3 regions of the Pseudonocardia sp. WMMC193 genome follow, and region 3 is predicted to be linked to each of the others. Evidence: riboswitches for the same ligand, from Rfam matches in the RefSeq annotation. Region 3 holds a riboswitch; each other region holds the start of a gene.
What was found. Region 3 has a riboswitch for S-adenosylmethionine ahead of L3X23_RS17785 (hypothetical protein). Riboswitches for the same ligand answer to the same signal wherever they lie in the genome.
Positions count from the first base shown of each region.

Region 1: it holds a riboswitch for S-adenosylmethionine, as region 3 does, so the genes downstream of both, thrC (threonine synthase) here and L3X23_RS17785 (hypothetical protein) in region 3, are expected to answer to the same signal.
Region 2: it holds a riboswitch for S-adenosylmethionine, as region 3 does, so the genes downstream of both, L3X23_RS14010 (aminotransferase class V-fold PLP-dependent enzyme) here and L3X23_RS17785 (hypothetical protein) in region 3, are expected to answer to the same signal.

Region 1 covers NZ_JAKKDO010000003.1:387,277-391,528, forward strand. The annotation lists partial or broken gene L3X23_RS36545 (ComEC/Rec2 family competence protein) at 1-493, shown strand, start outside; gene thrC (threonine synthase) at 812-2,077, opposite strand; SAM riboswitch class I at 2,084-2,229, opposite strand; gene holA (DNA polymerase III subunit delta) at 2,460-3,428, shown strand; gene rpsT (30S ribosomal protein S20) at 3,610-3,876, opposite strand; gene L3X23_RS03190 (circularly permuted type 2 ATP-grasp protein) at 4,079-4,252, shown strand, end outside.
Region 2 covers NZ_JAKKDO010000003.1:2,662,067-2,666,318, reverse strand. The annotation lists gene L3X23_RS14020 (MarR family winged helix-turn-helix transcriptional regulator) at 1-375, opposite strand, end outside; gene L3X23_RS14015 (VOC family protein) at 438-806, shown strand; gene L3X23_RS14010 (aminotransferase class V-fold PLP-dependent enzyme) at 821-2,209, opposite strand; SAM riboswitch class IV at 2,253-2,365, opposite strand; gene L3X23_RS36600 (putative leader peptide) at 2,821-2,907, shown strand; gene L3X23_RS14005 (hypothetical protein) at 3,100-3,399, shown strand; gene L3X23_RS14000 (selenium-binding family protein) at 3,399-4,252, shown strand, end outside.
Region 3 covers NZ_JAKKDO010000003.1:3,439,775-3,444,026, reverse strand. The annotation lists gene L3X23_RS17790 (LLM class flavin-dependent oxidoreductase) at 1-988, opposite strand, end outside; SAM riboswitch class I at 1,281-1,371, shown strand; gene L3X23_RS17785 (hypothetical protein) at 1,517-1,738, shown strand; gene L3X23_RS17780 (LLM class flavin-dependent oxidoreductase) at 1,779-2,825, shown strand; gene L3X23_RS17775 (NtaA/DmoA family FMN-dependent monooxygenase) at 2,822-4,174, shown strand; gene L3X23_RS17770 (pyridoxal-phosphate dependent enzyme) at 4,171-4,252, shown strand, end outside.

The sequences.
Region 1 (4,252 bases), 3.1 Mb from region 3:
AGACGCCCTCGTCCTCGCCACGGGCGAGCCCGGCCGCGCGGTGCTGATCGACGTCGGCCCCGAGGACGGTCCCGTCGACGCGTGCCTGCGCAGGCTGGGGGTCGAGTCGCTCGCGTTGGTGGCGCTGAGTCACCTGCACGCCGACCACGTCGGCGGCCTCGCCGGGGCCCTGCGCGGCCGGTCGGTCTCGGCGATCGCGCTGGGCGCGTCCCACGAGCCGGAGTCGGCGGTCCGTCGGATCGCGGCCCGGGCCCGGGAGGCGGGGGCCGGTCTCGTGGAGCTGACCGTCGGACGTCGGCTGGAGTGGCGGGCGCTCACCCTGGAGGTGCTCGCCGCGGGCGGGCGCGAGGACATCGACGAGGAGGACGGCACGGCGGTCAACAACACCTCGGTCGTGGTGCGGGCGACCACGCCCGCCGGGCGCATCCTGTTCACCGGTGACATCGAGCTGGAGGCGCAGGCGGAGCTCGTGGCGAGCGGCGCGGACCTGCGTGCGGACGTGCTCAAGATGCCGCACCACGGCTCCCGCTACACCAGCCGCGAGTTCCTGGGCGCCGTCGCACCGCGTGCGGTGCTGGTCAGCGTGGGGGCGGGCAACTCCTACCGCCACCCGAACCCGGGCCTGATGGACCTGCTGGCCGGAGCCGGGGTCGCGGTGCGCCGTACGGACCTCGGCGGCGACGTGGCGGTCACCGCGGACGACGGGCTCGTCGAGCGGGGCGACCCGCTGCCCGCGCCGCGCGGCACCCGCCCCGTCCGCGAACGCGAACGGGCCCCGGGAACGCGTCCCGGGGCCCGTCGGCGGCGTGGCTCAGCGGTTCTCGAGCGCCTCGCGCACGGCCTTGCTCGTGGAGGGCACGGTGGCGGTCGGGCCCACCTGGCCGGACACCGCGTCCAGCGTCTTGAGCCCGTCGCCGGTGATCAGCAGGACGGTCTCGGCGTCCCGGTCGATCCTGCCCTCGTCGATCAGCTTCTTGGCGGTCGCCACGGTCACGCCGCCCGCGGTCTCGGCGAACACGCCCTCGGTGCGGGCGAGCAGCCGGATGCCGTCGCGGACCTCGTCGTCGGTCACGTGGCCGACGGCACCGCCGGTGCGGCGCACCGAGTCGAGGACGTACGGGCCGTCGGCGGGGTTGCCGATCGCCAGCGAGCGGGCGATGGTGTCCGGCTTGACGGGCTGGATGACGTCGTGTCCCGCCTCGAACGCGGTCGCGACCGGGGAACAGCCCGCCGCCTGCGCGCCGAAGATCCGGTAGGGCTTGTCGTCGACCAGGCCGAGCTTGACGAACTCGCCGAAGCCCTTGTCCACCTTGGTCAGCTGCGAGCCGGAGGCGACGGGGATGACGATCTGGTCGGGGAGCCGCCAGCCGAGCTGCTCGGCGACCTCGTAGCCCAGGGTCTTGGAGCCCTCGGCGTAGTACGGCCGGACGTTGACGTTCACGAACGCCCAGTCCTCGTGCTCGGCGGCCAGCTCCGTGGCGAGCCGGTTCACGTCGTCGTAGTTGCCGTCGACGGCGAGCAGCGTGCCGCCGTAGACGGCGGTGGTGGTGATCTTGGCCTGCTCCAGGTTGGACGGGATCAGCACCACGGAGTCCCACCCGGCGCGGGCCGCGGCGGCGGCCACGGCGTTCGCCAGGTTGCCGGTGGAGGGACAGCACAGCACGGAGAAGCCCAGCTCGCGGGCGGCGGCGAGGGCTACGGCCACGACCCGGTCCTTGAAGGAGTGGGTGGGGTTCCCGGTGTCGTCCTTGATCCACAGCTTGCGGACGCCGAGCTCGGCGGCCAGCCGGTCCGCCTCGATGAGCCGGGTCAGGCCGGGCTCGGTGTTCGGGTGCTCGCGCACGTTCTTCGGAACGGGGAGCAGGTCCTGGTAGCGCCAGATCGACTTGGGGCCCGCCTCGATGGAGGCGCGGGTGACCGTCGGGAAGTCGTAGGCGATCTCGAGCGGTCCGAAACACTCGCTACAGGCGAACTCGGCGGCCAGCGGAGCCTCGTGCCCGCACTCGCGACAGGACAGCGCGCGGGCCGAGCCCAGGTCGTAGGAGGTGCCCGTAGGCGTGTCAGCAGTGAGAGTCATCAGATCTCCTCATCTGTCCCGCTCGCGCGGGCCGGAATTGGCACCTGGTCCGTCGACGTGCGCACACTCCGAACGTGTGCAGCGCGGATCGTCGTTCGACGCCGGTTGCCGGGGCTTCAACGGGCCGTTCCCTCTGCCCCTCTGGATGAGCCATGTGCAGTTGTGCCCCGCCCGCGGGATCGACCCGGCGGGTGCGGACGTCCGGAGATCCGGATGTCGGCCAGGTTACGTCACCCGCGCGCCCCTCGGCCAGGTGAACCTCACATCCGAGAGCCGGCTCACGCGGCAGGCTCGGGCTGCGCGCGGATCGTCGGTGCCGTGCGGGACGATGGTCGGGTCCGCGGCCCGCCCCTGGCGGGTCCCCGTCCGCCGGAGGTCCGCCGTGCCCGCCACGAAGCCACCCGCCCCGCTGCAGCTCGTCGTGGGCGAGGAGGAGCTACTGGTCGAGCGGGCCGTCTCCGAGATCATCCGGTCCGCGCGCGCGGCCGACCCCGAGACGGACGTCCGGCGGCTGCGGCCGTCCGAGGTCACGGCCGGGGAGCTGGTCGGGCACCTGAGCCCGTCGCTGTTCGCCGAGTCGCGGGTCGTGGTGATCCAGGGGGCGCACGAGGCCGCGAAGGAGCTCGCCGCCGCGATCCTCGCCTACGGGCGGGCCCCCGAGGAGGGGATCGTGCTGGTCGCGGTGCACGCCGGCGGGGCGCGCGGCAAGCAGCTGGCGGACGACCTGCGCGCGCTCAAGGCCGTGGTCACCCGGTGCGACAAGCTCACCCGGGCCGAGGAGCGGGCCGAGTTCGTGCGCGCGGAGGCACGCCGCGCGGGCGGGTCGATCACCGCGGACGCGGTGTCGGTGCTGCTCGAGGCGGTCGGCTCGGACCTGCGGGAACTCGCCGCGGCCACCGGGCAGCTGGTGTCGGACAGCGGCGGCCGGGTCGACGGCGACGCGGTCCGCCGCTACCACCGGGGGCGGGCCGAGTCCTCCGGCTTCGCGGTGGCGGACAAGGCCGTCGCGGGGGACCGGGCGGGGGCGTTGGAGGCGTTGCGCTGGGCCCTGGTGCTCGGGGTGGCGCCGGTGCTGGTCGCGGACGCCCTGGCGGACGCGGTGCGCACGCTGGCGAAGGTCGGCTCGGCCGGTCGCGGCGACCCCAACCGCATGGCCCAGAGCCTGGGCATGCCGCCGTGGAAGATCCGCAAGGCCCAGGGGCAGGTGCGTTCCTGGCGACCGGCGGGCCTGGCCGTCGCCATCGCCGCGACCGCGCAGGTGAACGCGGACGTGAAGGGCGCGGCCGCGGACCCGGGCTACGCCCTGGAACGCGCCGTCCTCGCCGTCGTCGACGCCCGCGGCACCGGCTGACCCCCGGCGAACAGCGCGTTCGCCCATACCTAGCGAGCGAACGCGCCGTTCGCCGTCGGACCGGGTCCGGCGGATCGGGCTGCCGACACGACGACGGCGCTGCCCCACGGGAAAGGGCAGCGCCGTCGTCAGTCGCTCACAGGAGGGAGCGCGAACCACGCCCCGTGGGGCGCGGGTGGTCTCAGGCGGACAGCTCGGCGGCGCGCTTGGCGATCGCCGACTTGCGGTTCGCGGCCTGGTTCTTGTGGATGACGCCCTTGCTGGCGGCCTTGTCGAGGGCCTTGGCGGCGTTCTTCTGCAGCTGCACGGCCTTCTCGGTGTCGCCGGCCTCCGCAGCCTCGCGGAACTTGCGGATCGCGGTCTTGACCGAGGACTTGACCGACTTGTTGCGCTGCCGGGCCTTCTCGTTGGTCTTGACGCGCTTGATCTGGGACTTGATGTTCGCCACGCTGGTTGTTCCTCAGTCTTTTCGGGTTCTCGTCGTCTGTGCCGGCTCCGGCGATCCGCGAGCGGTTCTGGACCGATGCGAGCGAGCACGCCGAGCACTCGACGATCCATGCTACAGACCGGGCCGCGGGCCCCCGCAGGCGGACCCGTTTACCCGGACGTTGCACGTGTCTGTCTGGCTCACGCTGCGACGAACGGTCAAGATGACCTCCGTGAGCCGAGCAGTGGACCGTAGACCCGCACGGGACCCCGACCCCGAGACGAACGGCGCGGCCCACACGGCGCTCTTCGACGGGTACCTCGAGCCGGACCGCCCCCACCCGGACGCGTTCGACGAGATGTTCAACGCCGACGGCACCGTCCGGGCCCCCTACCGC
Region 2 (4,252 bases), 780 kb from region 3:
GGACAGCATCCGGACCTCGACGGACCGCACCGCGGCGGTCGCCTTCGCCAGGCTCCGCCGCCCGCTGGGCGTGAGCCGCGTCGGCAGCACCTTGCCGACGGGTGCCTGCGCGGGCCGGGCGACCAGGCCCTCCCGTTCCAGCGTCTGGAGCAGCACGTTCATCGACTGCCGGGTCACGAACGCGCCCCGCGCGAGGTCGGAGTTCGACAGGCCCGGCCGCTGGGCGAGCAGCTCCAGGCAGGAGTAGCGGGTCACCGTCATCCCCAGCGGGCGCAGCACGTCCTCCATCGCCAGGCGCAGCGCGCTCGACGCCTCCTTCAGCAGATAGCCGAGCGACGTCTCGAGAACGACGCCGTCGACCTCGTCTTGACTCATGTCAGGATTCTGACATAGCCTGGCTCGTGTCAGAAAGCTGACACGAAACGAGGAGTGCCACCATGCCCGTCACCGGCCCCGACTTCATCTCCCTCCAGGCGCGCGACCTCGCCGCCTCGCAGGCCTTCTACGAGCGGTACCTCGGGCTCGTCCGCGCGCAGGCCGGGCCGCCGCACGCGGTCGTGTTCGAGACCGAGCCCGTCGCGTTCGCGCTGCGGGAGGTCGTGCCCGGCACCGACCTCGACTCCGCCGCGCACCCCGGCATCGGGGCGGCGATCTGGCTGCACGCCACGGACGTGCAGGCCGTCCACGACGCGCTCGTCGCCGACGGGCACACGATCGTGGCCGAGCCGATCGACGGCCCCTTCGGGCGCACCTTCACCTTCGCCGACCCGGACGGCTACCGGATCACCCTGCACGACCGCGCCTGACGCGCGCCGCAGGCTCAGTGGCCGCAGCCGGAGGCGCCGCCCGCGGTGTGCCCGAGGCCGAACGGGTCGAGGTCGCGGGTGTCCCCGCGCGGGGTCCAGCGCCCCTGGACCTCGTGGTAGTCCCCGGCCGGGCCCTGCTCGGCGATGCTGCGCACCGCCGCCACCAGCCGGTCCACATCGGATGCGGTGGTGTTCAGGCCCAGGCTCACCCGGACCGCGTCCGCGCCGCCCGCCAGGCGGGCCAGCAGCGGGTGGGCGCAGAACCGGCCGTCCCGCACGCCGATGCCGTGCTCGGCGGACAGCGCGGCGGCGACCAGACCGGCCGGGACGTCCCGCACCACGATGCTGACGACCCCGACCCGGTCCTCGGCGTCCGCCCAGATCCGCAGCGGCACCACCTCGGCCACCTCGGCCAGGCCCGCCGTCAGCCGCTGCAGCAGCGCCCGCTCGTGCGCGGGCACCGCGGTGTCGATCACCGGGTCCAGGGCGCGGCAGGCGGCGGCCAGGGCGGCGGCGCCGAGCACGTTCGGCGTGCCGGCCTCGTGGCGGTGCGGCGCGGGGGCCCAGGTGACCTCGGCGGTCGCCCCGGACACGCCCACGGCCTGCACCGCGCCACCGCCCGCGAGGTAGGGCGCGGCCACGTCCAGCCAGTCCCGACGCCCGACCAGCGCACCCGCGCCGTAGGGGGCGTAGAGCTTGTGCCCGGAGACCACCACGTAGTCGACGTCCCAGGCGGCGATGTCGACGCGGCGGTGCGGGGCGAGCTGCGCGGCGTCCAGCACCACGCGGCACCCCGCGGCGTGCGCGAGGGCGGTGATCTCGGCGATCGGCGGGATCTCGCCGGTGACGTTCGACGCGCCGGTGATCGCCAGCAGGGCGGTGGGTCGCTCGGTCAGCGCCTCGGCGAGCCGCTCGAGGGTCTCCGCGACCGTGTCCGCCGCGGCGAGCACGCGGTGGTCGCCGCGCCAGGCGAGCAGCGTGGCGTGGTGCTCGAGGTCCAGGCAGAGCGTCGCACCCGGCACGGCCCCGGCCAGCAGGTTCAGCGCGTCGGTGGTGTTGCGGGTGAACACCGTGACGTCGTCCTCGCGGGCCCCGAGGAACCGGGCGACCGTGCCGCGGGCCGCCTCCAGGACCGAGGTGCACACCTGGCTGGCGTAGCCCGCGCCGCGGTGCACGCTGGAGTAGTAGGGGAGCAGCTCGGCGACGTGGTCGGCGACCGCCTGCAGGGCGGGCGCGCTCGCGGCGAGGTCGAGGTTGGCGTAGGGCACCGTGCGCCCGTCGACCAGCGGCACGGGCAGGCCGGTGCCGACCAGGGCGGGCAGTGCGACAGCGGCGGGCGGCGCGACCGCGGCGCCAACGGGTGCGGTCGGGGCGGCACAGGGCGCGACGGCGGTGTGGGACATGGTGATCCTCCCGGATCCGTGACAGGACCCGGCGCTGCACGCGGGTCCGCGCTTGCCACCGCGGGTTCGCGGCGGCCAGGTCGTCACCCGGAGCACCCCACCGCGGAGGAGGGTTGCCGACCAGCGAGCCGGGGCTTGACGCTGGCACTCATGACCTGCCGACGACGGTAGGCAACCGATCCGGCCCCGGTCAAGTGTGATCCGGGAAACGCCGAAATGACTGGACATTGTCGGGTCGAGCTCCCAGGAATGGTGGCCGATTGTCTGTTCTAGGCGGCGGCGCGCAGATTAACGGCGGATTTCCCCGGCCGGATCGGGAAATCGCGACCCTGGGTGATCATGGGGCCGTGCCAGCGGGCATCGTGTGGGCTTCCGTCGGCCTCCGAGCCCTGGTGAGATCGTCGTGCCGTGATCGGTTCCCGGGCAGGGGAACACGATGGGGTGAGAGTGGGTGCGACCCGCGCCGCGTGGGGACCGAGCCGTTTTCGGCGTCGAATCGCGTGGCCCCGGTCACGATTTCCGCCATTTCGGCCGTCCCAGACGCACCGGACAATGTCGATCTCGGGGGGCGCTGTTCGCCATTGCTCCATACGGGTGGCACAGTCCTCGGCATGCGCCTCACCACCACCTTCGCGGTTCGACGCCACGTCGACCTGCGCCGCGTGGCGAGCGCGCTGTGTAGCGCGACGGTGAGCTGAGGTCCGGGGCCGTTCGGCGACACCGCCGCAGACCCCGCCTCCCCCTCCTCGCTCCGACGCACCCCCGCGGTGCGCCAGGTTCGCGCCCGACCCGCCGTCCCGCCGTGTCCCAGGGCTCCCCGCTCCACATCGGACACCCCGGCGACGCGGGTCCCGCCGAGCCGTCCGCTCCCCAGAGAAGAAGGAATCACCATGTCCAGACTCCGAACGCGCCTGCTCGGCAGTGCCGTCCTCGCCAGCGCGGGACTCGCCGCGCTGGCGGGCACCGCGCAGGCCGCGACGCCGGACCTCGTGCCGGACCTCGCGCCGGTGCTGTCCGCGCCGACCGGGATCGACCCGGCGCCCGCCCCCACGGCGCCCTACGTCGAGCCCAGCCAGACGTACTACGACGACCCGCTGAACCAGCAGCTCGACTTCGCCCCCGCCGGCGTGCCGATCGCGGGCCTGATCAAGTCGGTCGCGGGCGCGCCCACCCGACTGCTCCCCAGCTGATGCGCGGCGCACGCAAGGTCCTGCTCGGCCTGCTGGCGGTGGGGGTGGTCGCCGGGGTCACGGCGATCCCGAGCGGCGACGCCTACGCGGACGTCCAGACGGTCCGGTCCTCGATCAAGGGCGCGGACGGCAAGGACTACTGGGTCGAGAACAACCTGGTGGACACCGCGACGAAGCCGGACGCGGGCACCCGTCCCGAGTACATGGTCGTCTGGGCCGGTGACGAGAACGTCGCGGACACCGTCGTCCCGGACGTCAAGAACCTGCCCGGGTCGCTGGCGAACCCGCTCGACAAGGCGCGCAACGCCCTGCCGGGGCCGGACTTCATGGCGGTCGTCGACGTCACCAAGGGGTCGGCGAACTACGGCAAGGTCGTGAACACGGCCACCGTGGGCCCGCTGGTCGAGAACGAGCCGCACCACATGCAGTACTCGTGGCGCAAGGGCGACAAGATCTACGCGGGTGGCCTCTTCTCGGCGGCCACCTACGTCTTCGACGTGTCCGCGCTGCCGGAGCTCAAGCTCTCCGGCATCAGCCTCCCCAGCCAAACCCTCTGCGGGTCGGTGCCGGACGCGTACTGGGTTCTGAAGGACGGGACCGCGTACGGGACCTACATGGGCGGCCCGGTCGTCCCCGGTCCCTGCACCTACTCGAACGGCGAGGTGCGCACCGGCAACGGGTTCGCGGGTACGCCGGGCGAGGTCGTGCGCTTCGGTCCGGACGGGCAGAAGCTGGTCGAGGCCCCGGCCGCGACCCGCACCCCCGAGGACCCGACGCAGTGCCTCAACATGCCGGCGCTCGGGCAGCCCAGCTGCGCGAACCCGCACGGCATCCAGGTCCGCGAGGACCTGAA
Region 3 (4,252 bases):
CGGCGAACACCGTGGTGTCCGAGGTGTACTCCGCGCCGGAGACCTCCTCGAGCCGGGCCTTCCGCCGGGCACCGGACTCGGTCGGGGTGTCGAGGAAGACCACCAGGTCCGCCCACACCTGCAGCGGCTCCCCGGTCCGCCCCACCCGCTCGGCCGCCGCCGCGACGTCGGCCAGGACCTGCTCCGCAGGCCCCGCGTACCCCGGCGTGACGAACACCAGGTCGGCGCCGCGGGCGGCCAGCTCGTAGGGCTCGCGGCGGTGGGCCAGCGCGGTCACCACCGGCTGACCCTGCGGCGGGCGCGGCACGATCGACGGGCCGCGGACCCGGAAGAACCGGCCCTCGAAGTCCACGGTGTGCACCTTGTCGCGGTCGATGAACCGCCGGGTCGCGACGTCCCGGATCTCGGCGTCGTCCTCCCAGCTGTCCCAGAGCCTGCGCACCACCTCGACCACGTCCGCGGCCTCGTCGAACAGCTCCACGAACTGCGGCGGGAGCCCGTCCCCGGCGAGGTCCGCCTGCGCGACCGGGCGGATCTCCCGGCGTCCGACGTGCTCGGCCTCCGCGGGCCGCCCGGACACCTTGACCTGCCACCCGGCCCGGCCGAGCGAGGTGTGGTCCAGCGTCGCGATGCCCTTCGAGACGTGGAAGGGCTCGGTGTGGGTGACGGTCACGGTCGGGACCAGGCCGATCCGGCTGGTCAGCGGCGCGAGCAGGGAGGCGGTCAGCAACGCGTCGAGCCTGCCGCGGACCTCGTCGGTGCGGTCGTCGGACCGGAACGCGTCGTGGGTCTGCAGCGCCAGGCTGTCCTCGATGGTCAGCAGGTCCAGTCCGCCGCGCTCGGCGGTGCGGGCCAGCCCGGCCCAGTAGCCGGGGGTGAACAGCGCATTCGGGCGGGCGCCGGGCTCGCGCCAGGCGGCGGGGTGCCAGCCGGCGCCGTCGAGCGCGACGCCGAGGTGCAGGTGCCCTGAGGTTCGGGTCTCGGACATGGGTCTCCTGATCGGTGGCGGTGCGGGGCCGTGATCAGGGACGACAGTGGCCGGGCGGCGAGCCGAGCCCGTCGAGCCACCGACGTGCGACGAGGAGGGCTCCCGGACCGGGCATCCGAACCTCCTCGAGACGACGTCTCCCTCCAGCATCGCCCGCCCCGGACGTGCCCGCGGTGTGAGTCAGGGCACAGCGCACCGGTGTCCGAACGTTTCCGGGGCGCGTCCCGCCGCACGGAACATGAGCGTTCATGCGCTTGACACCCGGTCGGGGCGGAGGTCTAGTGGAGGTCAACAGCCATCCTGAGCGGCCGAGAGACCCGGCTCGTCGACGCCGCAGCAACCCGCAGACCCCTGCAGGGTGCTCCTGCCGGGAACGATGGGGGTCCTCCGTGTCCGGTCCGTGCACTCGTCCCGGGGTGGGGTCGTGGACGAGGCGACGGCACGTGGACTTCTGCCGGACCGAGGCGTCCCTCTGTCGGTGACCGCGGCCCCGCACCGCCCGTCCCGACCATCACCTCAGGGGAAGCCATGTCCGTCCTGCCGTCACTCTCGTCCCTCCCGCCCACCGCGGACGACCGCCTCACCGAGATCGGGGACCAGCTCCTCGAGTCGCTGGAGTCCCTCGTCGACCGCAACCGTTCGCTGCGGGCCACCGGCGCCGCAGCCCCCAGCGACCTGATCGCCGCCGAGGTCGCCCAGCACCTGGCCGTGGCCCGCTCGGCGCTGAGCCGCATTCCGCGGCTCCGGTGAGCCGAGCGGGTGGCGCTCGACCCACGCACCCGGAGGTTCCGTGACCCCGTCACCCCGCCTGTCCCTCGCCGTCGAGCTCGACGGCGACGGCGCCCACCCCGCCGCCTGGCGGCACTCCGGGCGCCCACCCGGCGCGGTGCTCGGCGGTGCCGCGGTGCGCGCCGCGGTCCACGGCGCGGAGCGGGCCGGCTTCGTGCTGGCCACCTTCGCCGACTCGCCCGTGCCCCCGAGCTCCGGGCTCGACGCCGCGGGCAGACTGGAAGCGGGCACCCGGGCCGCGTTCGTCGCCACCACCACGTCCCGGATCGGGCTCGCCCCGACCCTGCACGTGGCGACCACCGAGCCGTTCCACCTGGCCACCCAGCTCGCCGCGCTCGACCACGCCACCCACGGGCGCGGCGGCTGGGTGGTGGGCACGGCGAACGATCCCGCCGCGGCCGCGACGATCGGCGCCACCCCGCTGGCGCCCGCGGACCTGGACCGCGAGACCCGGGACGTGGTCGACACCGCCCGCGCGCTCTGGGACTCCTGGGAGGACGACGCCGTCATCAAGGACGTCGCCACCGGCCGCTACCTGGACCCGGACCGGGTGCACCACGTCGACGCCGTCGGTGCGCGGTTCACCGTCCGCGGCCCGCTGATCACCCCGCGGCCCCCGCAGGGGCAGCTCGTCGTGCTGGCCGACGCCCGCCTCGGGCTCGGCGGGCTCGCGGACGTCGCGCTCGTCGGTGCGGACCTCGCCGCGGCGGACTCCCCGGTGCGGTTCGCCGAGGTGGAGGTGGTGCTCGACGCCGACGAGCCGGCCGCCGACCGCCTCGCCGCCCTCGACGCGGACACGCTCTGGGAACCGGGCGGCGCGCTGCGGCACGTGGGGTCCGCGGACGCGCTGGTCACCCTGCTGCGCGAGCTGGCCGGGGTGGTCGACGGGGTCCGGTTCCATCCCGCCGTGCAGGCCGTGGACCTGCCGATCCTCGCCGACCGGGTGCTGCCCGCCCTCGCCGACCTGCGCCGCCCGCCGGGGCGGACCCTGCGCGAGTCCCTCGGGTTGCCCCGTCCCGTCAACCGCTTCGCCGGGAGTGTCCGATGAGCCGCATCCAGCAGCGCCGTCTCCACCTGGGAGTCTTCTTCACCGGCGTCGGGCCGCAGACGCTGTGGGCGGACCCGCGGTCGGCCCCGCAGATGGCGATCGAGACCTTCGTCGACCTCGCCCGCCTGCTCGAGCGCGGCCTGTTCGACGCGTTCTTCCTCGGCGAGGGCCTGCGGGTGCGGGAGAACCGGGGCCGGGTCCACGATCTCGACGTCGCCGGGCGACCGGACGCCATCACTCAGCTCGCCGCCCTCGCGGGCGCCACCGAGCGGATCGGGCTGGTCGCCACCCAGAACACGACCTACAACTACCCGGCCGACCTCGCACGCCGGCTCGCCGCCCTCGACCTGTTGTCCGACGGCCGGGCCGGCTGGAACATCGTCACCACCGACAACGCGTGGACCGGGGAGAACTTCCGGCACGGCGGATGGCTCCCGCACGACCGGCGCTACGAGCGCGCCACACAGTTCGTCGAGGCCGCCAAGGCACTCTGGGCGGGCTGGGAACCGGACTGGGAGCCCGCCGACGAGGGCCGGGCCAAGAGCTGGGCCCGGCCCGGCGCGATCGAGACCGTGGAACGGGCCACCGACCTGGTCGAGTTCACCGCGACCCCGACCGTGCCCGCGAGCAGGCAGGGCAGGCCGGTGCTGTTCCAGGCCGGGGACTCCGAAGGCGGACGGGAGCTGGCCGCCCGGCACGCGGACGTCGTGTTCTCGGCGCACACCGCGTTCGAACCGGCCGCCGCCTACGCCGCCGACCTGCGGGCCCGGCTGGCCCGCCACGGCCGCGCACCGGACTCGCTGCGGATCCTGCCCGGCGCGTCCGTGGTGCTCGGCGACACCCCGGCCGAGGCCGAGGAGAAGGCGGCCTGGGTGCGGCGCGAGCAGGTCACCGGGCCGCGCGCCCTGTCGTACTTCGAGCAGTACTGGGGCACGGACCTGTCCGCCTACGACCCGGACGGCCCGCTGCCGGACATCGAGCCGACGGACGCCGAGCTCGATCCCTCGCGCGGCACCATCTCGATCGAGCGGCGCACCGGCAAACGGGCGCTCATCGAGCAGTGGCGGCAGCGCGCGGCGGCCGAGAACCTCTCGATCCGGGAGCTGGCCATCGAGGTCAGCTCGTCTCGCCCGCCCTTCGTCGGCACCCCGGGGCAGGTCGCGGACGTCTGGGCCCACTACGTCCGGGAAGGCGTGGTGGACGGCTTCAACCTGCTGCCCTACCTTGTCCCGCAGGCGCTCACGGACGTCGTCGAGCGGCTGGTCCCCGAGCTGCAGGAACGCGGGGTGTACCGCACCGAGTACGAGGGGACCACCTTGCGCGAGCACCTCGAGCTGGGCCCGGCGTGAGCCACGACGGCGTTCAGGGCAGCGTCCTGGACCTGGTGGGGAACACCCCGCTGGTCCGGCTGCGGCGCCTGACCGCGG